DNA from 4 places in the Glutamicibacter sp. NPDC090743 genome. Region 4 is predicted to be linked to each of the others. Evidence: riboswitches for the same ligand, from Rfam matches in the RefSeq annotation. Region 4 holds a riboswitch; each other region holds the start of a gene.
The links. Region 4 has a riboswitch for S-adenosylmethionine ahead of ACIQTS_RS04980 (acyl-CoA dehydrogenase family protein). Riboswitches for the same ligand answer to the same signal wherever they lie in the genome.

Region 1 (5,689 bases), on a different contig from region 4:
TAATGGTTGGTTGGGTCGACGCCGAGCAGGCGCAATAGGTGCAGACGATCTGCAACGAACTTTTCATCGGTATGCCGGCGTGGATGCCCAGCTGAGATGGACAGATCTTCGATGACGCCCGCTGCACTATGCCCAGCACCTCGCCCCAGAACAATCACGCGGTCAGCCAAAGTCAACGCCTCGTCCACATCATGGGTCACCATGAGAACGGTGGTGGGGAACGATGCGTGAATCGAGAGCAGCAGATCCTGCATCTTCAAGCGTGTCAGCGCATCGAGGGCTCCGAAGGGTTCATCAAGAAGCAATACACCCGGGCGCCGAGCCAGCGCGCGAGCCAGCGAAACCCGCTGCGCCATGCCTCCGGAGATCTCTCGTGGGCGCAAGCTGGCTGCATGGCTCAGACCGGTCAGCTCGATCAACTCATCGATCAGCGAGTTGCCGGCGCGCTTATCGGTTTCCGGTGCCAGGCCTAGTGCAATGTTCTGGCGAACCGAGCGCCATGGCAGCAGCCGGGGCTCCTGGAAGGCAACGGCGCATAACTCGTTGATGCCGGTGACCTCGCGGGTGCCGGTGCGGATGGTGCCGGTGGTGGGGTGGTCCAAGCCCGATACTGAACGCAGCAGCGTGGATTTTCCGCAACCGCTGGCTCCAAGAATGGCCACGACTTGACCTGCTGGAATTTGCAGGTTGATATCGGCCAGGACGGTGCGGCTTTCCATCTTGGTGGTGAAGGTCCGCGACACGTTGCTGAACTGCACGTCCAGGGCGCTTGAAGCTGAGACAACGGGAGCTGCCTCGGGCGCTGCAAAGGAAAGAGTCATGTTCATCTCCATCGGTCCTGGCGGTAGCACCGGCCTGCAGAGCAAAACTCCAAAGGTGGTTGCTGCGGCGTCAACGAGCCAGATCTCTCGGCCGCTCGGGATGGTTACGTGTCCATTACAACGAGTCGAACGATTTGAACGCAAATCTCGCGTAATATGAAAAAATCTTCGACAACTACGTCACATTGCCCAGAAATTTCGTTATTTATTTTATTGCAGGCTGGTTTGCTCGACATTAAGCAAAACTTTGCAACTCATCTTCGGCAGGACACGGATTAGGCTGTGAAATTTGAAGATGGGCACTGCCGGCACTGGGACGAAATGTGACTTCGCGGGTTGGAATCACCGGTTTATTACCGTTACAAATGAATTACGACCCATCCAGAGCGGCTGAGAGATCTGGCTCCACGACGCCGCAGCAACCACCCCAATAGCGGGACGGTGCTACCGCCAGGACCGATGGAAAGAATTGAGAACCCTGATGCCTATTGGTGAATCGCACAATGCCCTCGGACTGGACTTCAACCAGCTCAGTGACCCTTCGCAGGCCACCGCAATGGGCCTGGACAAGTTTGAAGAACAGTTGCCGACTAGGCAATTGCTGAAAATCACCCCCGGACCAAGTGCGGATGAGCAATACGACCGGCTGGCCGAAATCTTCCGTCCCGTTTTTGCGCAGATCGCCGCAACCGCCAAGGACCGCGACTTGAACCGCGTGCTTCCTTTCGAGCAGGTAGGCCTGCTGAATCGCGAGCGGTTCGGTGCGTTGCGCCTTTCCGTTGCCGATGGGGGCTACGGCGCACGGCTGGTGGATGTCTTCCGCTTGCTCATCGAGCTGTCCGAGGCGGACTCCCACGTAGGCCAGCTGTGGCGTGCACATGTCGCATTCGTCGAGAACGTCTTGGCGCTGGAGGACGAAGAGCTGCGCAAGAAGTGGGTCGCTCGCATCGCTGCCGGGCAGATTATCGGCAACGCCTACACCGAACGCGGTGGCAACGCCCTGGGCACCTTGAACACCAAGGCCAGCACCGTGGACGGGCGCTGGGTGATCGACGGTGAAAAGTACTACTGCACCGGCACCATTTTTGCCGACTGGACCACCGTTGCCGTGGCCCACCCGGAGCTCGCCGGCCGCCAGATCGCCGTGGTCTCCACCCAGCGCAGCGGCGTCAAGATCCTCGACGACTGGGATGGATTCGGCCAGGGGCTTACCGGAACCGGCACCACCGAATTCCACCAGGTCCCGGTGGATTGCTTCATGCCGCAGCAGACCAATGACTCCGAAGCGGCGATCTTCCAGCTGGTGCTCATGGCCGTGCAGGCCGGCATCGCCCGCGCCGCGCTGAACGACCTGCGTAGCGCGGTGCAGGCGCGCACCCGCATCTTCACCACCGGAACCGGGGTGCCGGTATACCAGGAACCCCAGGTCCTCCAGCTGGTGGGCGAAGTTTCCGCGGAGTCCTTCGCTGCCGACTCCGTGGTGATCGGCGCGGTACTCGAAGTTGAAGCCGCCTTGGGCGACCCGGGACTGAACGACGAAGAACGCTACGCAGTATGCGAGCTGGCCGCCAACCGCGCGCAAACCGTGGTGCAGCCACTGGCCATCGGCGTGACCAGCAAGCTCTTCGACGGACTGGGAGCCTCGTCCACCAGAAGCGGCTGCAACCTGGACCGGCACTGGCGCAATGCGCGCACCATCGCCACGCATAACCCGGCGATCTACAAGGCGCGCATCGTCGGGGACTACGAGATCAACGGTGTCCAGCCGCAGCGGCTGTCCGTCACCGGCGAAGATTCAACCCAGCGGGCTTGAGGGCCTGCGACGCAAACCAGCAACTTTCCACGATTACCGACCTATGGGGGCAAAGCCATGAGCGAGAACAAGCGCGAGATCTTATTCAACGCATTCGACATGAACTGCGTGGTGCACCAGTCGCCGGGCCTGTGGCGCCATCCGCAGGACAAGGCCTCGACCTACAACACCCTGGGCTACTGGACCCACCTGGCCAAGGTGCTGGAAAAGGGGAAGTTCGACGGGCTGTTCCTTGCTGACGTGCTGGGCACCTACGACGTGTACAAGGGCACCAACGTGACCCCGCTGGGCTCCGGCGCGCAGGCACCGGTCAACGACCCGATGATGCTGGTTTCCGCCATGGCCGCTGTGACCCAGAACCTCGGCTTCGGCGTCACCGCAGGTACCGCCTATGAGCACCCGTACGCTTTCGCCCGCCGCTTGGCCACCTTGGACCACCTGACCAACGGCCGCGTGGGCTGGAACGTCGTCACCGGCTACCTGCCATCGGCGGCCCGCAATATGGGCCAGGAAGACCAGATGGAGCACGACGAGCGCTACAACCACGCCGATGAGTACCTCGAGGTGGTCTACAAGCTGCTCGAAGGCTCGTGGGAAGACGACGCGGTGCAGAACAACAAGGCCACCGGCGTCTACACCGACCCGGCCAAGGTGCACCCGATCGAGCACGAGGGCAAGTACTTCAAGGTCCCGGGCATCGCCATCACCGAGCCGTCCACCCAGCGCACCCCGGTGATCTACCAGGCCGGCGCCTCCAAGCGCGGCACCGAGTTCGCCGCGTCGAACGCCGAAGCGATCTTCGTCAATTGCCCCACCCGCGACCTGCTGAAGGAAGCGGTCAGCAAGATCCGTGACGCTGCCGAGGCCGCCGGGCGTGGCCGCTACGACATCAAGGTCTTCGCCATGCAGACCATCATTACCGCCGAAACCACCGAACTGGCCCAGGCGAAGTTCCAGGACTACAGCTCCTACGTGGATATCGAGGGGTCGCTGGCACTGCTGTCCGGCTGGACCGGCATCGACATGTCCGTCTACGGTCCCGACGATGTCATCGGCGACGACGTGAAGTCCAACGCCATCCAGTCCTCGGTGGAAACCTTCAAGAAGGCCAGCGGCGATACCGGCAAGCCGTGGACCATCCGCCAGCTGGCCGAATGGATCGGCGTGGGCGGATTCGGCCCGGTCTCCGTTGGTTCCGGCGCCGAGGTAGCCGAGAAGCTCATCGACTGGGTGGACTACACTGACGTGGACGGCTTCAACCTCGCCTATGCTGTCACTCCGGGCACCTTCGAGGACATCGTCGAGTACGTGGTTCCCGAGCTGCAGGCGCGCGGGGTCTACAAGACCGAATACACCGAGGGCTCGCTGCGCCACAAGATGTTCGGCGCCGGCGACCGCGTGAAGGACACCCACCGCGCAGCCCGGTACAAGATCTCCAACCGGATGGCCGCGCAGGCCTAGGCGCATCGCCTGCTAGCGCAGCAGACAGCGGCCCCCGGCACCTTCGAATGAAGTTGCCGGGGGCCGCCGTCTGCCTGCGGGCCTATTCGGTTGGCTGCAGCACCATGGCTGAACCGCCGCCGCGCCTCGTGGGCTCGGCCGCGGCGGTGAGTGTGCCGTCGGCAGCGATTTCCACCGCTTCAACCGCCCCGATTTCCGCCTGCGGAGTGAAGGAATCCCCAGCTGGCGCGAGCTTGTGCCCGAAGGCTTCGAGCGCCGAACCATGGGCTTGGATGAACTCCGGTTCCGCGGTGACCACTGCCGTATTGCGCTGGGAAGCACGTGGAGCGGCGATGGCTTCGCTGATATCCATGCCCAGATCAATGCGGTTCACCAGGGTCTGCAGCACCGTGGTGATGATGGTTGAACCACCGGGGGAGCCGATGGCCAGCACCGGCTCGCCGTCCTGCAGGACAATGGTCGGAGCCATCGAGGAACGCGGGCGCTTGCCAGGTTCAATGCGGTTCGGATCCTGCGGGTCGTACACCGTGGAGAAATCGGTCAGCTCGTTGTTCAGCAGGAAACCGCGATCGGGGACCACCATACCCGAGCCGCCGGTCTGCTCGATGGTCAACGTGTAGGAAACGGCATTGCCCCAACGGTCCACGACCGACAGATGGGTGGTGGAGATGTTCTCCGTATCCTGCTCCACTACCGGTTCGCTGGTAGCCGCAGGGCATTGGCCATCATAGTTTTCAAGGTCGCCCGGAGCGACCGGCTTCGTTGCGGCCTGATCCGGATCAATGGCGCAGGCACGATCCGCGCCGAATAACTTGTCCGTCAAGGTCCGGGTCGGGACGCTGGTGAACGCGGGGTCGCCGACGTACTTGCCGCGATCAGCGTAGGCGAGCGCAGTTGCCTCGAAATAATGATGCAAGGCATCGGGTTCTTCCATGGCTGGCAAATCGAATTCGCCCAGAATGTTCAGCGATTCGCCGATGGTCGTTCCGCCACTGGAAGAAGGAGCCATGCCGAAGACGTCGTAGCCCCGGTAGTTCACCTTTGTCGGTGCCTGCTCCACCACTTCGTAGCCGGCCAGGTCGGCGGTGCCCAGCTGCCCTGCGGGAACCGGGAGGGTGGTGTCTTCGCTCTTTGGCGGCGCCTGTACCGTTTGGGCGATGTCGGCAGCCAGTTCGCCCTCATAGAATCCATCAATGCCTTGCTTGGCCAGCATCCGGTAGGTGTGTGCGAGATCCGGATTCTTGAAAATGCTCCCGACTTCCGGAGCATCTCCGCCGGGCAGGAACAATTCGCTCGTGGAGGTGAACGCGGCGAACCGTTCCTTGTTGTCCAGGGTCTGCTCGCGGAACGTCTCGTCGATGACAAAGCCGCGTGAAGCGATCTGGGTCGCCGGCCGCAGAACCTGTTTCAGGTTCTGCGAACCCCAATTATCCAGTGCGCGCTGCCAGGTGGCCACTGTCCCGGGCACGCCTACGGCCACACCACTGGTGACCAGGTCCGGGGTGAAGTTATACGGCTCGCCGGTTCCAGGATCGATGAAGGCATCATGCCCAATGCCTGCCGGGGCGGTTTCGCGGCCGTCGATGGTGCTGAC
Region 2 (5,689 bases), 180 kb from region 4:
TCGCCACCAGATCATCGAGCCGGGCTAATTCGCGCAGTTCTCCGGACTCCAAAACCTCCACGATCCGCCCGGAATCACGTTCGCTGACCAGCAACCTGCCCTGCGCGTAGACCATGGACCAGGGGGCTTCGAGTCCGGTGGCCAGTGGTGCTGGAACAGCTTGCGATTCGGTAGCCGTGATTGGAGGCGGCGTTGTCGCGGAGCATCCGGCGAGGAACACTGCGCCGAGCACTAGGCAGGTACCCAGAATGCGCTTCATCGAGCTGCTATCCATGCGCTGGTTGATGGCGCGTCGGGCGATAAGTCAGTTCCTGGATCCGTCCGTCCAGCAGCTTGGACTCGACAAGTTCCAGATCGTAGTCATCGACCCCGCCAAGTACCGGGGCAGAACCGCTATGCCCGGTCAGTACCGGGAAGATGGTCACCTGGATGAAGTCCACAAGACCTGCCGCCAGCAGGGAATGGTTCATCGCTAAGCAGCCGTGGGAGCGCAGCGGCACATCTGAAGTTTCCTTGAGCTGTGCGACGACTTCCAGTGCATCAGCTCGCTCCAGCGTGGTGTTTGGCCAGGACAGCGGCTCTTCCAGGGTGGTGGAGATGACGGTGGCGGGCTTGTCGTGCAGGGCCACACCCCACGCGTCTTCAACCTCGGGATTCGCCTCGATTTCTGCCCAGAAGCGGCTGAAGAGACGGAAGGTGTTGGCTCCGAAAACCATGCGGCAAGCCGGAGTGTAGAGCGCGAGGCGGTGGGCTAACAGCTCTGGCCCCTGTTTTCCCCAGTAGCCGCCCCAATCGCCGGCGGCGCTGCCGAAGCCATCGAGGCTGCTGAACACATCGAAGGTATAGGTCGCACTCATGGCGAATCTCCTGGAGCTTGAGCGTTAGATGCCACCTACCGTACGCCCGTGCTCGCGGTGTGAAAACCAGCTAGGCCGGATTCTCAGGCAAATCCATATTCTGGATATGCAACTGGCCGCTTCGTCCTTCTGAGGATGCGGTGTTTCACGTGCTCGGTATGGTGCCTCTCGCAGGACTCGCAAGTTCGCTTAGAGTGCATCTAGGGTCCCTGCTCCGAGTTGTCTTGACACATACCAAGATACTTGGAATCCGAAAATACCGAGGAGACCTCTATGGTCCTTGAACGAGGGTGACTCCGAGCGCTAATAGTTGCACGGCCAGTACGCCAAGAGCTACGGATATGAGCCCCCATCCATAGCTTTTCTTCGCTGTGGCGATAATGCCACCAGCTAAGCCAAATGCGCTAGGTAGGAAAAACATTCACAACGGCTTTGCCTCCCCTGAGCCGTTCCAATCAACTAGGGCCAGGGCCGATGCAAGCGCCAGTCCCATCATCACCCAAGTCCATAGGGGACATTTGCCGATGAGTTTCTTGGAGGAGACGTTCATTTGCGCAACTTCTTTCTTTGCTTGAGAGGACTACTTCAGTGGATTGCAGAAACATTATGTGAAGTAGAAGCTCACTGAACTGGACCGCCAACAGCCCAAGGGTATCCCTGCCGCTGCCTTCACTATTTGCAAACCCAGCGCACTAGTAGCTGGTTTGGCACATGGAGTCTTGGCTTGCGCTGAGCTGAATTGATTTAACAACTTGCCCATTTCCAGAGCATGAGAATCCGTGCCGTCGGCACGGGCCTTCTTCATGTCGAAGTAGACCTGCCCATGTCGAGTTGCCGTGCAAGCCACGTAGTCGAATCCCATCCGGCATGAGGGTCTTATTTCTCAGGCAAATCCACATTCTGGGTGCGCAACTGGCCGCGGGATAGCTGCTTGCCGGTGGATTCATCGGTGATGATGACCTCCCAGAGCTGCTGGGTGCGCCCTTGGAATAGCGCGGTGGCGATCACCTGGACCCGTGCTCCGGTGGAAGGGCGCAGGAAGTCGGTGGCGTTGTGCACGCCGACTGCGAATTGCCCGCGTTCGGCCACCGCGTAGCTGGCGCCCACCGATCCTGCGCTCTCGATGATCGAGGTGTACACGCCGCCATGGACTACGCCCCAGGGGGTGTGGTGGTTCTCGTCCAACTGCGCGTGGCCGCGTACTTCAGTGGCTGTGATTTCATCGAATTCCAGTCCGATGCTTTCGCTGAAACGGCTGGACTTGTTGGGAATCCGTGGTGCTGAGTTATCCAATTGGTGATCCTCGGGCTAGTTCGGTGTGCTGGCTTCTAGCGCCTGGGCGCGCAGGACATTCTTCTGCACCTTACCAGTGGAGGTGCGCGGCAGATCCTGCGGGAAGACGATGGTGCGCGGCACCTTGAAACCGGCCAGCTTTTCGCGGGCGAATTCAATCAGCGTTTGCGCGTCCAGGGAGGATCCGCTGGCGCGGATGACATATGCCACCGGACGCTCGCCCCATTTCTCGTCCGCTATGCCGATGACGGCCAGGTCCAGCACCTCGGGGTGCGAGGCCAGCGCCTGCTCCACCTCGATGGTGGAGATGTTCTCGCCGCCGGAAATGATGATGTCCTTGGCCCGGTCGCGCACCTGGATGTAGCCATCCGGGTGCATGACACCCAGATCGCCGGTGTGGAACCAGCCGCCATGGAAAGCTTGGGTAGTGGCCGCTTCATCGCGATAGTAGCCGATCATGACGTTATTGCCGCGCAGCACGATTTCGCCCATGGTCTGTCCATCCGCCGGGACATCGTTCATGTTCTCGTCAACAATGCGTGCGGACTCGGCGGTAATCATGCCAACGCCTTGGCGGGCGAGCTTCGCGGCCCGGTCCGGGCCATCGAGGGCATCCCACTCATCCTGGTACTCGCACACCGTGTACGGTCCGTATACCTCGGTGAGGCCATATACATGGACTACCTCGATGCCCAGCTTCTGCAGCTTGGAGATGATTGCCGGGGACGGGGGAGCTCCTGCGGTGGTGATGCGCAGTGGCGCATCGAGCTGGTGGGCGCGGGTGGAGTCGGCGATGATGGAGCAGACGGTCGGAGCGCCGCACAAGTGGGTGGTTCCAAGATTCTCGATGGCATCCCAAACGGAATCTTCGCGCACGCCGCGCAGGCACAGGTGGGTTCCTCCCGCCGCGGTGACGGCCCATGGAGTGCACCAGCCGTTGCAGTGGAACATCGGCAGGGTCCACAAGTAGCGGGTCTTGGCGGTGAAGCCCTGGTGGTGCGCTTCGCCCAACGAGTTCAGGTAGCTGCCGCGGTGCGAGTAGAGCACACCCTTCGGCTTGCCGGTGGTGCCCGACGTGTAATTGAGAGTGATCGGAGCCCGCTCATCGGCGATGGCGTAGGGAAGTCTTTCATCCGAGGCTTGTGCGATTAGCTCGTCCAAGGTGGCGTCCACGGGCACGTCCGGACGTTCTCCGGCGTACTGGTCATCGGTGATCTCGATGAGCGCCTCCAGCGTTGGGTTCTCGCGGCGCAGGGTCTTCGTGTTCTCCAACAGCTCTGTGTCGGCAAGCATCAGCTTGGCAGCAGAATGATCAATGATGTATTGCAGCTCGTGGGCCGAAAGTCGGGTGTTCAGGGCAACGAGGACTGCGCCTGACAGCGGTACGGCGTAATGCGCCATGAGCATTTCGGGAGTATTCGGTGCCAGCACGGCCACGCGGTCGCCCGGCTCAATGCGAGCCTTCAGCGCCTGGGCAAAGCGGTGCACCCGTGCTTCGAAATCTTCATAGGAGAAGCTGCGAGTTCCATGGATGACGGCGGTCTTCTTCGGATAGGCCTCGGCTGTGCGTTCCAAGAAACGCAGTGGGGTCAATTCTGAATGGTTTGCCTGAATCTCTACCATGGTGTGGCTATTCCTCAATCGTCATCGATGGTTACGGAGAACAATAAGCAGGAGTGTGACTCAATGCACTCCATGACCAATAGTGGCATGAACCTCAGCGTCATGCCGGGAAACCAAGTTTCATTACGGTGGGCGGTAGGGAATTCGCGCCAGGGCACCGAGCCCAGGGGAGGCGTTAGTGTTCTGCCGAATCAAGAGCGGCGGAAGCCTGCTGCGATCATGGGGCCGAGGCGTTCAAGAAGCGCGGCGTATGGCGAATAAAAGACTGCCCAAGGACTTCTGGCGGGGCCTTGGATCGAATATTGCGTCGAATATTGCGATTTGCGAAGTGAAATGTTTGACGGCTGTTCGTCATGAGCCATATCGTTTTAAACAGAATCAAGAGCATCAGCTATAAGCCCTGGCTTGCTGATCGGCAACCCTCTCAACGGTAGTGGGGTGCTCCAGGTGAGGATTCGGTTCCACACAAAATGTGCTGGAACAAGTACCGCACACGGCGCGGAACTTCAGCCCAAGCGGCTTCGAGTAACGAGAAGCCAATGCTTGCAGGCTACTGCGCGGTGGGCAAGACCCAAAGGAATCGAGCCATGTCATTGAATCTTGAACTTGACCCGTTGACCCTGCGCAAGGTTTTCGCTCAGCATCCATCAGGGGTAGCCGCCCTCTGTGCAGAACTGGATGGCGTGAAGACCGGAATTGTCGCTTCATCGTTTACCGTGGGAGTTTCCCTCGAACCTGCACTGGTGATGTTCGCCGTGCAGAAGTCCTCGAACACTTGGCCAAAGCTGCGCGAAGCTGGCCGCATTGGCGTCTCAGTGCTGAGCGAACGCAATGATGGTGTCTGCGCTCAGATTGCGTCGAAAAATGGCGACCGGTTCCGCGGAATCGATACCTATTCCTCGGATCAGGGCGCGCTCTTCGTCAACGACTCCACGTTGTGGCTGGAGACTTCGATCTACAACGAGGTCGAAGCGGGGGATCACTGGGTAGTCCTGATGGAAGTCCACGGGCACCGCACCTCCGAGCACTCGCCACAGATCTTCCATGATTCGCGGTTCCATTCGCTGCCGATTCCTGAGCTCGTATAAGCGCTTCGCATCTTCCAAAGCTCCGGCGAGATCAAATCATCGATCTGGCCGGAGCTTTTTGAATTCCGGTTGGGCGGGTTGAGCCGTTCCCCGCAGCCCTCGACACCGGCAATGCCCGTTCTCTCTCGCCACCCTGAAGACGTGGCAAGATGGCTGGCAATCTCATGGCCTGCCATCTTGGGCCAGCTGCCCCAGGCATTTGGCGATAACCTCGTCATCAAAGTATCTGTCGCGAGAAACCTTGAACTCGCCATATCCGCCACCCGCCTGGGCTGTCGAACAGAACCGCGCAGGTAGCTCATGGATCCTCGCTGCACGCTGGACCAGAGTGGCAGCGAATTGCCGGCAACCCTCGGATGGGGTTTCCGAGCCATGCAAAGGCTGCGCATCACAAATGAAACCGGCGCTTTATGGCGTCTTCACTGGCGCGCGTCGCGGACGCGAAGTGGCGAGAGTGCGCCGGCAGCCCAGTCGCTGATCCAGGTTCGCCCGCAGAGTCGTTGCACACATTAAGTTATCCACCGCCCCCGAACGCAGAAACCCTAGCCGATTGTGGACTACTGGAAGATCCGGCCTTGCTGGCGAATTTAATCCACGGTGACTTAGGGTTTTGTAAATTCACCAGTATCCACAAGGTTATCCACAAAACTGTGGACAAGACGTGGGCAAATGTGTACAAAGGGTGAAAAACCCCGGGAACTAGGCGATTAAGGGTGTTGATAACCTTGGGTCGGTTGGCGTGAGCTTCAATGAATTAAGTTTCTGTCCACAGGTGTGCGAATACAAACAACCAAGTCAACAGATATTAATGATACGTAGAGTGGGGTA
Region 3 (5,689 bases), on a different contig from region 4:
GCGAACGCTACACCGGCAAGCGAGACCTGGATGCTCCTCTGGCAGCAGTGCAGATGGGCCTGATCTACGTGAATCCTGAGGGTCCTGACGGAAATCCGGATCCGCTGGCCTCGGCCGTAGACATCCGCGAAACCTTCCGCCGCATGGGCATGAACGACGAGGAGACCGTCGCGCTGATCGCCGGTGGCCACACCTTCGGCAAGACCCACGGCGCGCATGCCGATGACAAGATCGGCCCGGATCCAGAAGCAGCTCCGCTTGAAATGCAGGGACTGGGCTGGAAGAACGGCCACGGCACCGGCAAGGGCGCGGACACCGTGTCCTCGGGTCTTGAAGTCACCTGGACCTACCACCCAACCCGCTGGGACAACGAGTTCTTCCACATCCTCTTCGCCTACGAATGGGAACTGTTCGAATCCCCAGCAGGCGCCAAGCAGTGGCGCCCGGTCAACAATGGCGGAGCCGGCTTGGTCCAGCCTGCATTCGAGACCTTGGAACACCGCGAGCCACGCATGCTTACCAGCGACCTGGCCCTGCGCTTCGACCCGGTCTACGGCCCGATCTCCAAGAACTTCAAGGAGAACCCAGACCAGTTCGCAGACGCCTTCGCCCGCGCATGGTTCAAGCTGACCCACCGCGACATGGGCCCGAAGTCCCGCTACTTCGGCCCAGAGGTTCCTGCTGAGGACCTGCTCTGGCAGGATCCACTGCCAGCAGCTCCGCAGACCACCTTGGGTGCAACTGAAGTTGCCGCACTTAAAGCCCTGATCAACGATTCGGGACTGACCGTCCAGCAGCTGGTATCCACGGCTTGGAAGGCCGCTTCGACCTTCCGCACCTCGGATAAGCGCGGCGGCGTTAACGGCGGCCGCATCCGCCTGGAACCACAGGTCTCCTGGAGCGTGAACCAGCCTGAGCAGCTCAAACCGGTAATTGCCAAGCTGGAAGAGATTGTTGACAACTTCAACGCCACTTCCGGGATCAAGGCTTCCTTCGCGGACGTCGTTGTCCTAGCCGGCAACGTCGGAGTCGAGCAGGCAGCCCTGGCAGCTGGCCAGCAGGTCGAGGTTCCATTCACCCCGGGCCGCGTAGACGCAACCCAGGAGCAAACCGACGTTGACCAGTTCGCATGGCTGGAACCAGTTTCCGACGGATTCCGCAACTACGACTCGGGCTTCGTCAAGCTGCCTAGCGAGTACTTGCTGATCGACCGCGCGAATCTGCTGGGCCTCTCGGCACCGGAAGCGACCGTACTGCTCGGTGGACTGCGCGTCATCGGCAATAACTGGGACGGCTCCAACTTGGGCGTCTTCACCGACACCCCAGGCGCGTTGACCAACGACTTCTTCGCGAACCTGCTGGAGCTGGGGTTGGAATGGACCCCATCCGCTGACGAGCAGACCTACACCACCACCGATGGCCGCTGGACCGGCAGCCGCGTGGATCTGGTGTTCGGTGCCAACTCCGAGCTGCGTGCACTGGCCGAGGTTTACGCTTCGGATGATGCCAAGGAGAAGTTCGTCAATGACTTCGCCTCCGCTTGGGCCAAGCTCATGGACGCAGATCGCTTCGAACTGCGCAGCAAGTAGCAGCTGCTGGGCCGCGAGCCCGTAGCAATTAGTGCTGGGCTGCTGCTTCCCGCAAGGGAGGCAGCAGCCCAGCACTTGTTTCATGCGGGAGCTGCCCGTCAGAACAGCGTCGCGGCGCCGCTGGCGAAGTCCGGGTTCTCCAGCTTCAGCAGCTCGGACTTGGCTTCCAAGCCTCCCAGGTAGCCGCCCAATGAACCATCGGTGCGCAGCACCCGATGGCAGGGCAGCACGATGGGAATCGGGTTGGTGGCGCAGGCTGAACCGACGGCCCGCACCGCCTTCGGCTTGCCGATCTGCTGCGCCAGCTGGGCGTAGCTCAGGGTATGCCCGTAATCGATATGACCCAGTTCCAGCTGCACCTGGCGGCGGAACTCGGTGGAGAGCTGCAAGTCCACCGGAAGATCGAAGCCATGCCGCTGGCCCGCGAAATACTCCTCCAGTTGCCGGGCGGCATCATCCAGGCTCGAATTGTCGCGCAGGATCCGCGGGCTGAGCCTTTCCGAGAGCACCTCCAGAATCCGGTCATGGCCTTCGGATTCAAAAGCGACCCGGACCAGCCCGGCATCGGTGCTGGCCAGCAGCAAGGCCCCCACGGGGCTATCGACCACGCGATAGGCAACATCAACAAGTTCCCGTGCACGGGCCCGCTCAACGAGCCGGCCCTGCAGCGAGTCGAGGATTTGCGCTTCAGCGGCCGTAGCCTGCTGCCGATAATTTATTCCGTTCATGGCTGCTCCCTCCATAGTTCTTGGTCATCCATCCGGGCCCGCAGATTCTTGATCCCATCGGCGCCCGAACGCCGGGCGGCAGCTTCGGTGCCGGAAAGGATTCCGGCAATTTGCGCGTAGCTCATTCCGCCCAGATAGCGGTAGGCCACCACCTGCCGCTGCTTGCCAGGAAGCTGGTTCACCTCATGCCACAGCTGCAGGTTCTCCAACTGCAGATCCGGCCGTTGGGCCGATGGGGCCAGGCTGTCCACGTCTTGGCCGATGAGGATTTCCGGCTTGTTCCTGCGCAACTCGTCAATGGCTTTGTTCCGGGCAATACGCACTAGCCATGCCAGGACATTGGCGTCTTCAGGCAATTGCGGGTACGCCTTGAGCGCGGCAAGGAACGTTTCGGACCAGGCGTCTTGCGCGCGATGCTCATCAAGCAGGGCACGGCAAACGCGCAGGACGTTCAGTCCATAGTCCTGGACTATCCGCTCGAACGGTGCTTGCATGGATCTCCTGGCATTTGCGCCTTCATGGCTTCTCACCATGTAAACGTACGAGGAGACCATTTTGTGAGGCGTGAATGAAAAAAATTTCCTTCACGCAGAGACCCCATGGATTCCTAGAAAGCCATCAGATCCAATTCGCTGGCGATCTGCTCAAGGCGGATCAAGTCCAAGTGGAGCATTTCGCCATTTTCCACGCCTTGGGGATCCGTGGTTCCGGCCAATGCGTCACGGATGGTGCGCATGGTGGCCCCATGGCTGACAATCATGACCTTGCGCCCGGCATGCCTGCTGGCCAACTCCAGCAGCGCTGGCACCGCACGGCTCAAGATCTGGGCACGCGGCTCACGCAGGTCCTTGGCAGCAGCCGATTCCGCTTCGCTGACCTCGGCCATGATCCGGCCTTCCAGCGGGCCGAAGCCGCGTTCAATGAGTTCCGGAACAGCGTTCCCCGTCTCGGCCTCGATCTGCTGGGCAATCAGCGCGGCAGTTTCCCGGGCACGTTCCAAGGGCGAAGCAAGTACCAGCGACCAGTTCTGGCCGATGAGCTGGCGCCCGACCTCGCGAGCTTGTTCGCGCCCGGTATCGTTCAACGGGATATCGGTACGCCCCTGCAGGCGCCCTGCAAGGTTCCAATCGGTCTGCCCGTGTCGCACCAGTGCCAGCGAAGTATCCATGACTCCAGCCTAACCGGGGTAATAGGTATCGAAGAATCTCCGATAACAGCTCCAATACGCAACGTTACGACTCATAGTTGGGTCACGAACGGTCATGTTGCGAAGATTATTACACCATCCCGAGCGGCTGAGAGATCTGGTTCGATGACGCCGCAGCAACCTGCCACATCCGGTGGTTACGGTGCTACCGCCAGAAACGATGCAGCCGCCTACCCGTTGGACCACAGCAGGAAGCGACATTGATTCCGGGATTCCTGCCTCGATCGCGGCCCGCCCTGCGGTGCCCGCGAAACCCCAATCGACAAGGAGTCGTAAGCCACCATGGCAGATCACAAGTTTGGATTCCGCACCCGCGCATTGCATGCCGGAGGCACCCCCGATGCCGAGCATGGCTCACGCGCAGTGCCGATTTACCAGACCACTTCGTTCGTCTTCAAGGACGCTGACGATGCGGCCAACCTCTTTGCCTTGCAGAAGTACGGCAACATCTACTCGCGTATCGGCAACCCGACCGTAGCGGCTTTCGAAGAGCGCATGGCTTCGCTGGAAGGCGGCATCGGAGCGGTAGCCACCGGCTCGGGCATGGCCGCGGAATTCGTCACCTTCGCGGCCTTGGCCCAGGCAGGCGACCACATTGTGGCTTCCTCGAAGCTCTATGGCGGCACCATCACCCAGCTCGATGTCTCGCTGCGCCGCTTCGGCATCAACACCACTTTCATCGACTCCAATGATCCCGCCGACTTCGAAGCGGCGATCCAGGAAAACACCAAGGCCGTCTACACCGAGGTGGTGGCCAACCCGTCCGGCGACATCGCTGACCTGAAGGGCCTGGCCGAGGTGGCGCACCGCCACAATCTCCCGCTGGTAGTCGATTCGACGCTCACTCCCCCGTACATCCTGCGCCCTATCGAGCACGGCGCGGATATCGTGATCCACTCGGCCACCAAGTTCATCGGCGGGCACGGCACCACCCTGGGCGGCGTGGTCATCGAGTCGGGCAAGTTCAACTGGGGCAATGGCAAGTTCCCCACCATGACCGAACCGGTTGCCAGCTACGGCAACGTCTCCTGGTGGGACAACTTCGGCGAGTACGGCTTCCTGACCAAGCTGCGCAGCGAGCAGCTGCGCGACTTCGGACCGGCTCTGCCGGCCCAGTCCGCATTCCAGCTGCTGCAGGGCCTGGAGACCTTGCCGCAGCGCATGGACAACCACCTGTCCAACGCGAAGCAGGTCGCTGCCTGGTTGCAGGCCGATGAGCGCGTGACCTACGTGAACTATGCCGGCCTGGAATCCCACCCGCAGCACGCGCAGGCCAAGGAGCTACTGCCCATGGGCGTCGGCTCGGTCTTCAGCTTCGGGGTGAAGGGCGGGCGCGAAGCCGGCTCGAAGTTCATCGAAGCCCTGCAGTTGGCCAGCCACCTGGCCAACATCGGCGATGCCCGCACCCTGGTGCTGCACCCGGCCTCCACCACCCACCAGCAGCTGAGCGCCGAGCAGCTGGTCTCCGCTGGCGTGCCAGAAGATTTGATCCGCCTGTCGGTAGGACTGGAAGATGTCGAGGACATCCTCTGGGATCTGGACCAGGCGCTGGCCGCTTCGCAGGAAGCGATTGCCGGTTCCGCCGCAGGGTTCGAGGCACCGGCCTACGACGGTTCCGCCTGCGCATTGCCAACCGCTTCGAAGGGAGCAATCTAATGACTGCCGTTGATACCGCTTGGGAAGGCCCGGGAGCCGCACAGCGCCTGGAGATCCTGCGTGACACCAAGTCCATCGCCATTGTCGGCGCCTCGAACAAGCCATCGCGCGCCAGCTATTTTGTGGCTACCTACCTGCTCTCCTCCTCCAAGTACAAGGTGTATTTCATCAACCCGGTACTCGATGAGATCCTGGGCCAGCCGGTGTACAAGTCGCTGGCCGATCTGCCGGAGACCCCGGATCTGGTGGAGGTTTTCCGCAAGCACGATGACCTGCCTACCGTGTTGGACGAGGCCCTGGCCGTAGGCGCGAAGACCCTGTGGCTGCAGCTGGGATCCTGGCACGAGGAAGTGGCCCGGCGCGCCGAGGCCGCGGGCATGAATGTGGTCATGGACCGCTGCGTGAAGATCGAGCACGCCCGCTTCCACGGCGGCCTGCGCCTGGCTGGATTCAATACCGGCGTCATTTCCTCCAAGCGCCAGGTACTTGCCTAGGGAGTCCAAGATTCC
Region 4 (5,689 bases):
CAACTCGCTGCGCAAAGCCATCACCCTGCGTACCGGGGTCTCCGGGCTGGCAACTTCCATCGCCCTGATGACCGGCCTGTACGCGACCCACACCATGGTGCCTCCAACTCCGGGCCCGCTGGCCGCAGCCGAAAGCATCGGCATTGCCGATAACCTGGGCTTGATCATCGCTGTCGGATTGCCCGTTGCGGCCATCTCGGCACTTGCCGGCTTGGCCTACGCCAGCCGCTTCAACAAGTCCCAATGGACCCCGTTGCCAAGCGACGACCACAATGACATCTCCGAACTCGACTATGAGCAGCTGCGTGCAAGCTTCGGAAAATTGCCCAGCCCGGCGCTGGCCTTCATGCCGATCCTGGTTCCGCTGGTGCTGATCTGTGCCGCATCCATTGCGAAGCTGCCCTCGCACCCGATGGGCGAAGGCGCTGCCCTGGAAATCCTTTCCTTCCTGGGGACGCCAGTTATTGCGCTGATCTTCGGCTTGATCTCCTCGACTTTCCTTTTGAGCGGTGGCAGCAAGCTGGCGGTCTTCAATGAGCAGATGAACGAAGCTGTACGCACCGCTGCTCCGATCTTGCTGATCACCGGTGCCGGCGCCGGCTTCGGCGCGGTCCTGGCCGCGTCGGATCTGACCACGATTCTTTCGGATTCACTCAGCGGACTGGGCTTGGGCCTGGCTGTGCCATTCCTGATCGCCGCTGCACTGAAGTCCGCCCAGGGCTCGTCCACCGTCTCAATGGTGACCACTTCCGCGCTGGTCGCTCCGATGCTCGGCTCCCTGGGCTTGGGTTCGGAGCTGGGCATGGTGCTATCCGTATTGGCAGTAGGCGCCGGTGCGATGGTTGTCTCGCACGCCAACGACTCCTACTTCTGGGTCGTCTCGCAGCTCAGCCGCATTCCGGTGATCACCGCCTACAAGACCCTGAGCGTGGCTACCGCCATCCAGGGCACCGCGGGGTTCCTGACTGTACTGGTCCTGGGAGCCGTACTGCTTTAGCAGCACGCCTTCCAAGAAAGCAACGGATCGCGCCATCGGCAGATGGCGCGATCCGTTGCTTTAAGCAGTACTGGATTAGCCCAGGCCTGCCGCCGGGAAGCTCCGCGCGGCCTTATTCGCTGTGGCAGTCGAGATCACCAGCAACGCGATGGCGGCCAGGTAGCCGGCTCCGGTCGCGGCGAAGGCGAAACCGAATTGGCCCAGCAGGCAGAGAACTGCTGCGCTGGCCAATGCCGCCCAACCGGCCCAGGAAGCCGCGGCAAGCAGGGGCGCAGCCTGCTGATGCCCGGCGAGCCAGGCCCCATCGCTGGCCAAGGTGTGGCGCGTCTTGATGCCGATCGCCGCATTGCGAGCGAGCTTCCGGTCCCGTGCCATCGGGGCGAGGAACGCTGCGACCAGCGTTATGCTCAGCAACCCGAACATGAAGGCAATCACGCCTGCTGGATCCACTTGCCGCCTCTTCTGCCGATTGATCTTGAATGGCCATTCTATGCGGTCGCATGGAAGTGCCCTGATCCACGCTGTGTTCCCAATCGATGCCTGCGGGAACGCTCTTGAGATCCAGTTCCGGCATGCCAAGTGCGTCATGCGAAGGTCATATGACGTCTTATCTGCCCGTTTTCCGGCAGGGCGAAGGCGCGAAGATGACGTATTTTGTCCTGCTGTTCCTCCGCATGACAGCGCCCTTCCCGAGGACCTGCCAGTAATGCTTGACTCGGAGCACAACCCATCCAGAGCGGCTGAGAGGCCTGGCTCCGAGACGCCGCAGCAAGCCTGCACTCCGCAGGTAGTGCTAACGCCAGGTTCGATGGATCCGCAGATTTTCTGCATCCTTCGGAATCCATAGCCCAAGAGGAGAACGAAGATGACTGTACTGGATACCCAATTGCCGCGCGTGCCCTACACCGGCACTGCTGATGAAGCTGAACTGGCTCATTGGCGCGACGTCGCCCAGCAAGTAGCTGGCCAGCTGGCGGCTGACGCGCTCGAACGCGACCGAAAGAACGCCCAGCCTTTCGCCGAAGTGCAGCTGCTGCGCGAAGCCGGGTTGCTCAATCTCTTGGTGCCTGCAGAATTCGGCGGAGCCGGAGCCCATTGGGAAATGGCTTTCGAAGCGGTCCGCATACTGGCCGCAGCTGATGGCTCCATCTCGCAGTTGCTGGCTTACCACTACATCAACCAGTCCGGCATTGCGTTCTACGCCCCGGCAGAAGCGCAAGGGGCATGGTGGCAGCGCACCGTGGAAGGTGGCTGGCTCTGGGGCGATTCGGTGAATCCAGTTGATCCGGATTTGACGCTGAGCGCCGAAGGGGACGGCTACCGACTGCATGGAGCCAAGCGATTCTCCACGGGTTCCGGTGTTGGCGAGGTCATCGTCATCAACGCGCTGGTCCAGGGCGGAGAATACGACGGGCAGATTCTCGCGTTGGTTCTGCCACGCGATATCGATGGCTTGGAAATCGTTGACGACTGGGACTACCTGGGACAGCGGCTGAGCGCGTCGAATTCCTTGAAGTTCCACAACGTGCGGCTCGAAGCAGGGGACTTGCTGGGATTCGTCACCGATGAACCGGTCTCCACCCTGCTTACCCCCGGTATCCAGTTGGCCTTCGCCAACTTCTACCTGGGCATCGCCCAGGGAGCACTGGAGCGCGGCAAGCAGATCTTGCTGGGCCGCAAGAACGCCTGGCTGTTCTCGCAGGCAGAGACCTACTCGCAGGACCCGATCTTCCAGCGCACCGTCGGAGAGCTCAAAGCCCGCACTGCAGCAGTGGCGGCGCTGACCGAGAAGCTGGGCCGGAAATTCGATGCCCTGCTCTCGAAGGCCGGGGAAGTCACCCGGCCCGAACGAGCGGCGTTGGCCGTGGAAATTGCTGAAGCCAAGGTGGTCTCCACTGAGGTGGGAGTGGATGTGGCGAACCGGATCTTCGAGGTGACCGGTTCATCTTCGACTGCGAACTCGGTGGGTCTGGACCTGTACTGGCGCAATGTGCGCACCCATTCGCTGCACGACCCAGTGGACTACAAGAAGATCGAGGTCGGCGCCTACTTCCTGCGCGGAGAGTCCCAGCCGCTCTCGCTGTACACCTAAGAAAACTTCTCCCGGATTGGACTGAACGATGACTGTACTTGCAACTGGCAATCGACTCGCAGGACTCAAAAACCGCTTCGCACCGCTCTTCGCGCGCATTGCGCAGGGTGCAGCTGAACGCGACCGCACCGGCGAATTGCCCTACCAGCAGGTCGCGGACCTGGCTGCTGCCGGCTTTGGTGCGGTTCGGATCCCGGAATCGCACGGGGGTGCCGGTGCTACGCTGCCCGAACTCTTCGAGCTCTTCGTGGATCTCGCGGCCGCGGATTCCAATATTGCCCAAGCGCTGCGCGCGCACTTCGCCTTCGTCGAGGACCGTCTGGTTGCGGCCCCCGGCCCGGGGCGCGACAAGTGGCTGGCCCGCTTCGTGGCGGGAGAACTGGTGGGTAACTCCTGGACCGAGGTCGGCACCGTCAAGGTCGGGGACGTGATCACCAAGGTCACCCCGGACGGCGAGGGCGGATTCAAGATCAACGGCACCAAGTACTACTCCACCGGCTCGATCTTCGCCGACTGGCTCGATACCTACGCAGAGCGCACCGACACCGGAAAGCGCGTGATCGCCGCAGTCAACCGCCACCAGCCCGGCGTCGAGCTGGCCGATGACTGGGATGGCTTCGGCCAGCGCACCACGGGTACCGGCACCTCCACCTTCACCGATGCGATTGTCGCCGAAGAAGACCTCATCGACTTCGATACGCGTTTCAAGTACCAGACAGCTTTCTACCAGCAGGTGCTGCTCGCTGTTCTGGCCGGCTCCGCCAAAGCAGCCGAGCGCGACTTCGCCGCCGAGCTGAAGGCGCGCAAGCGGACCTTCAGCCATGCCGCGGCCAATCTGGCGGCCGAAGACCCGCAGCTGCTGCAGGTGATCGGCGAGGTCTCCGCGGCGGCCTTCGCTGCCGCGGCAACGGTGGAACGAGTGTCGACGGCATTGCAGGGAGCCTATGAAACTGCGCAGGCGCTGCACACCGGCGAGGTGACCGGGGATGAGGACGAAGCAGCCAACGATGCGGCAGAGCTGGCCAGCGCCCAGGCGCAGGTGGTGCTCACGCCATTGGTCCTCAACGCGATCACCCACGCTTTTGATGCGCTGGCCGCCAGCGCCACGAGCGTTACCAAGAACCTGGACCGGCACTGGCGCAATGCCCGTACCGCCGGCAACCACAACCCCTGGGTGTTCAAGGCGCGGTTGATTGGCGACCTGGCGGTCAATGGCACCGAGCTTCCGCGCGTGTGGGCGATTGGTGCATCAAAGTAGATTCCATGGTCTTGCGGGCCCAGCATCCTTTGCCGGTGCTGGGCTCGTGGTCGTCGGCCCGGGGCAATTGATCGACCATCGTTCCAGTCGCCTGACGGATAGCTGCCGGCCTTGGCCCTAGCGCACCTGGGTAACCGTGCCACTTGCGATATGGAAGATATCCAAGTCGCGGGGCACGAAGAGGCCGCCAGAGAACTGTTTCGAAACCCGCTGCCAAACTTCCATTCCAGATCCAGCGGGAACCAAATGATGCAGCGCCAAGTTCCGTGCTCCAGCCCGCTGGGCGATTCGACCTGCGTCTTCTGCGGTGGTGTGCGCGCGCCGATGATGTCCCATGCTCGCTTCCAGTTCGGAGGATGAGGCATGCGGGTAGCTACGAGCGATGGCCTCCAGATCAATAGCTTCATGGAACAGCAAGTCGCAGCCTTGGGACAGGCGCGCAAGATTTGCGCTTGGCGCTGTATCGCCGGAAACCACGACCGATCCATATCTCGAATCAAAGCGGAATGCGAATGCCGGAGCGATAGGTTGGTGCTGGACCAGGATAGCGCTAATTTTTACATGCCGATCAGCGTATATTTCAAAAGGCTCCATGTCCGGATGGTTGTTGTGGTTGGGGTGGAAGCCTGTGCCGGCGGGAATCTCGATATCTACGCCATGGAAAATATCCGAAATATCAGGTGCCGCCGAATCCCGTCGGCGATCGTTGAGATCTGTCGCATGGGCGCGCAGCAGCAAGTTGACCATGGCGTTGGTCCCGGGTGTGGGCGACTGCGGAAATATGGCTTCCGGTTCTTCGGACGCTGTCTGCATCGAGGGCAGCACTCCTCGATCACCCGGTCCGAAAACAGGAACCTGCCGACCCTCGGTGCCGCGGAACCCAAGGCCGCCCAGGACCATGACAGAATTCAGGTCAATGACGTGGTCTGAATGCTGATGGGTAATGAAAATTCCGCGCAGGGAAGTGGGGTGAATCCCGATCTCAGCCAGGCCCAAACCGACGCCATGGCCGCAATCCACCAAGTAAGCGTGGCCGTCCACAACGATCGCGGTAGAAATTCCGCGACGGTGACCGGTTCCTGGATCCGGCCTCAATAGCGGGCCGCCAGCAGTTCCAAGCGCCACTGCATGCATTCCGGTCTTCATCACTGGCTTCATCTGTCTCCTGTAGACGGGTTATTTCATCGGCAAGCTGATGCCATCATCCGCTTTCACGCTGGATATTGCCACGGGGCAGTGAGCCTGACCCGCGCTTCACGCTGGCCAACGAGCGCACCTTCTTGGCCTGGATTCGAACTTCGCTAGCCTTCCTCGCGGGCGGCACAGCGCTGGAGGCATTCGC

Region 1: it holds a riboswitch for S-adenosylmethionine, as region 4 does, so the genes downstream of both, ACIQTS_RS14145 (acyl-CoA dehydrogenase) here and ACIQTS_RS04980 (acyl-CoA dehydrogenase family protein) in region 4, are expected to answer to the same signal.
Region 2: it holds a riboswitch for S-adenosylmethionine, as region 4 does, so the genes downstream of both, ACIQTS_RS05780 (flavin reductase family protein) here and ACIQTS_RS04980 (acyl-CoA dehydrogenase family protein) in region 4, are expected to answer to the same signal.
Region 3: it holds a riboswitch for S-adenosylmethionine, as region 4 does, so the genes downstream of both, ACIQTS_RS14200 (O-acetylhomoserine aminocarboxypropyltransferase/cysteine synthase family protein) here and ACIQTS_RS04980 (acyl-CoA dehydrogenase family protein) in region 4, are expected to answer to the same signal.

What each region holds. Positions count from the first base shown of each region.
Region 1 covers NZ_JBIVXE010000006.1:237,126-242,814, reverse strand. Annotated here, with positions in the region: gene ACIQTS_RS14150 (ABC transporter ATP-binding protein) at 1-821, opposite strand, end outside; SAM riboswitch class I at 827-928, opposite strand; SAM riboswitch class I at 1,196-1,287, shown strand; gene ACIQTS_RS14145 (acyl-CoA dehydrogenase) at 1,303-2,634, shown strand; gene ACIQTS_RS14140 (LLM class flavin-dependent oxidoreductase) at 2,692-4,095, shown strand; gene ggt (gamma-glutamyltransferase) at 4,178-5,689, opposite strand, start outside.
Region 2 covers NZ_JBIVXE010000002.1:506,527-512,215, reverse strand. Annotated here, with positions in the region: gene ACIQTS_RS05800 (PQQ-dependent sugar dehydrogenase) at 1-259, opposite strand, end outside; gene ACIQTS_RS05795 (dihydrofolate reductase family protein) at 267-857, opposite strand; gene ACIQTS_RS05790 (PaaI family thioesterase) at 1,734-2,150, opposite strand; gene ACIQTS_RS05785 (long-chain-fatty-acid--CoA ligase) at 2,166-3,773, opposite strand; SAM riboswitch class IV at 4,150-4,266, shown strand; gene ACIQTS_RS05780 (flavin reductase family protein) at 4,361-4,861, shown strand.
Region 3 covers NZ_JBIVXE010000006.1:250,522-256,210, forward strand. Annotated here, with positions in the region: gene katG (catalase/peroxidase HPI) at 1-1,589, shown strand, start outside; gene ACIQTS_RS14185 (methylated-DNA--[protein]-cysteine S-methyltransferase) at 1,688-2,317, opposite strand; gene ACIQTS_RS14190 (RNA polymerase sigma factor) at 2,314-2,811, opposite strand; gene ACIQTS_RS14195 (histidine phosphatase family protein) at 2,925-3,485, opposite strand; SAM riboswitch class I at 3,597-3,691, shown strand; gene ACIQTS_RS14200 (O-acetylhomoserine aminocarboxypropyltransferase/cysteine synthase family protein) at 3,807-5,180, shown strand; gene ACIQTS_RS14205 (CoA-binding protein) at 5,180-5,674, shown strand.
Region 4 covers NZ_JBIVXE010000002.1:323,881-329,569, reverse strand. Annotated here, with positions in the region: gene ACIQTS_RS04990 (GntP family permease) at 1-997, shown strand, start outside; gene ACIQTS_RS04985 (hypothetical protein) at 1,073-1,447, opposite strand; SAM riboswitch class I at 1,722-1,812, shown strand; gene ACIQTS_RS04980 (acyl-CoA dehydrogenase family protein) at 1,863-3,089, shown strand; gene ACIQTS_RS04975 (acyl-CoA dehydrogenase family protein) at 3,118-4,347, shown strand; gene ACIQTS_RS04970 (MBL fold metallo-hydrolase) at 4,465-5,247, opposite strand; partial or broken gene ACIQTS_RS04965 (MBL fold metallo-hydrolase) at 5,260-5,481, opposite strand; gene ACIQTS_RS04960 (YidH family protein) at 5,568-5,689, shown strand, end outside.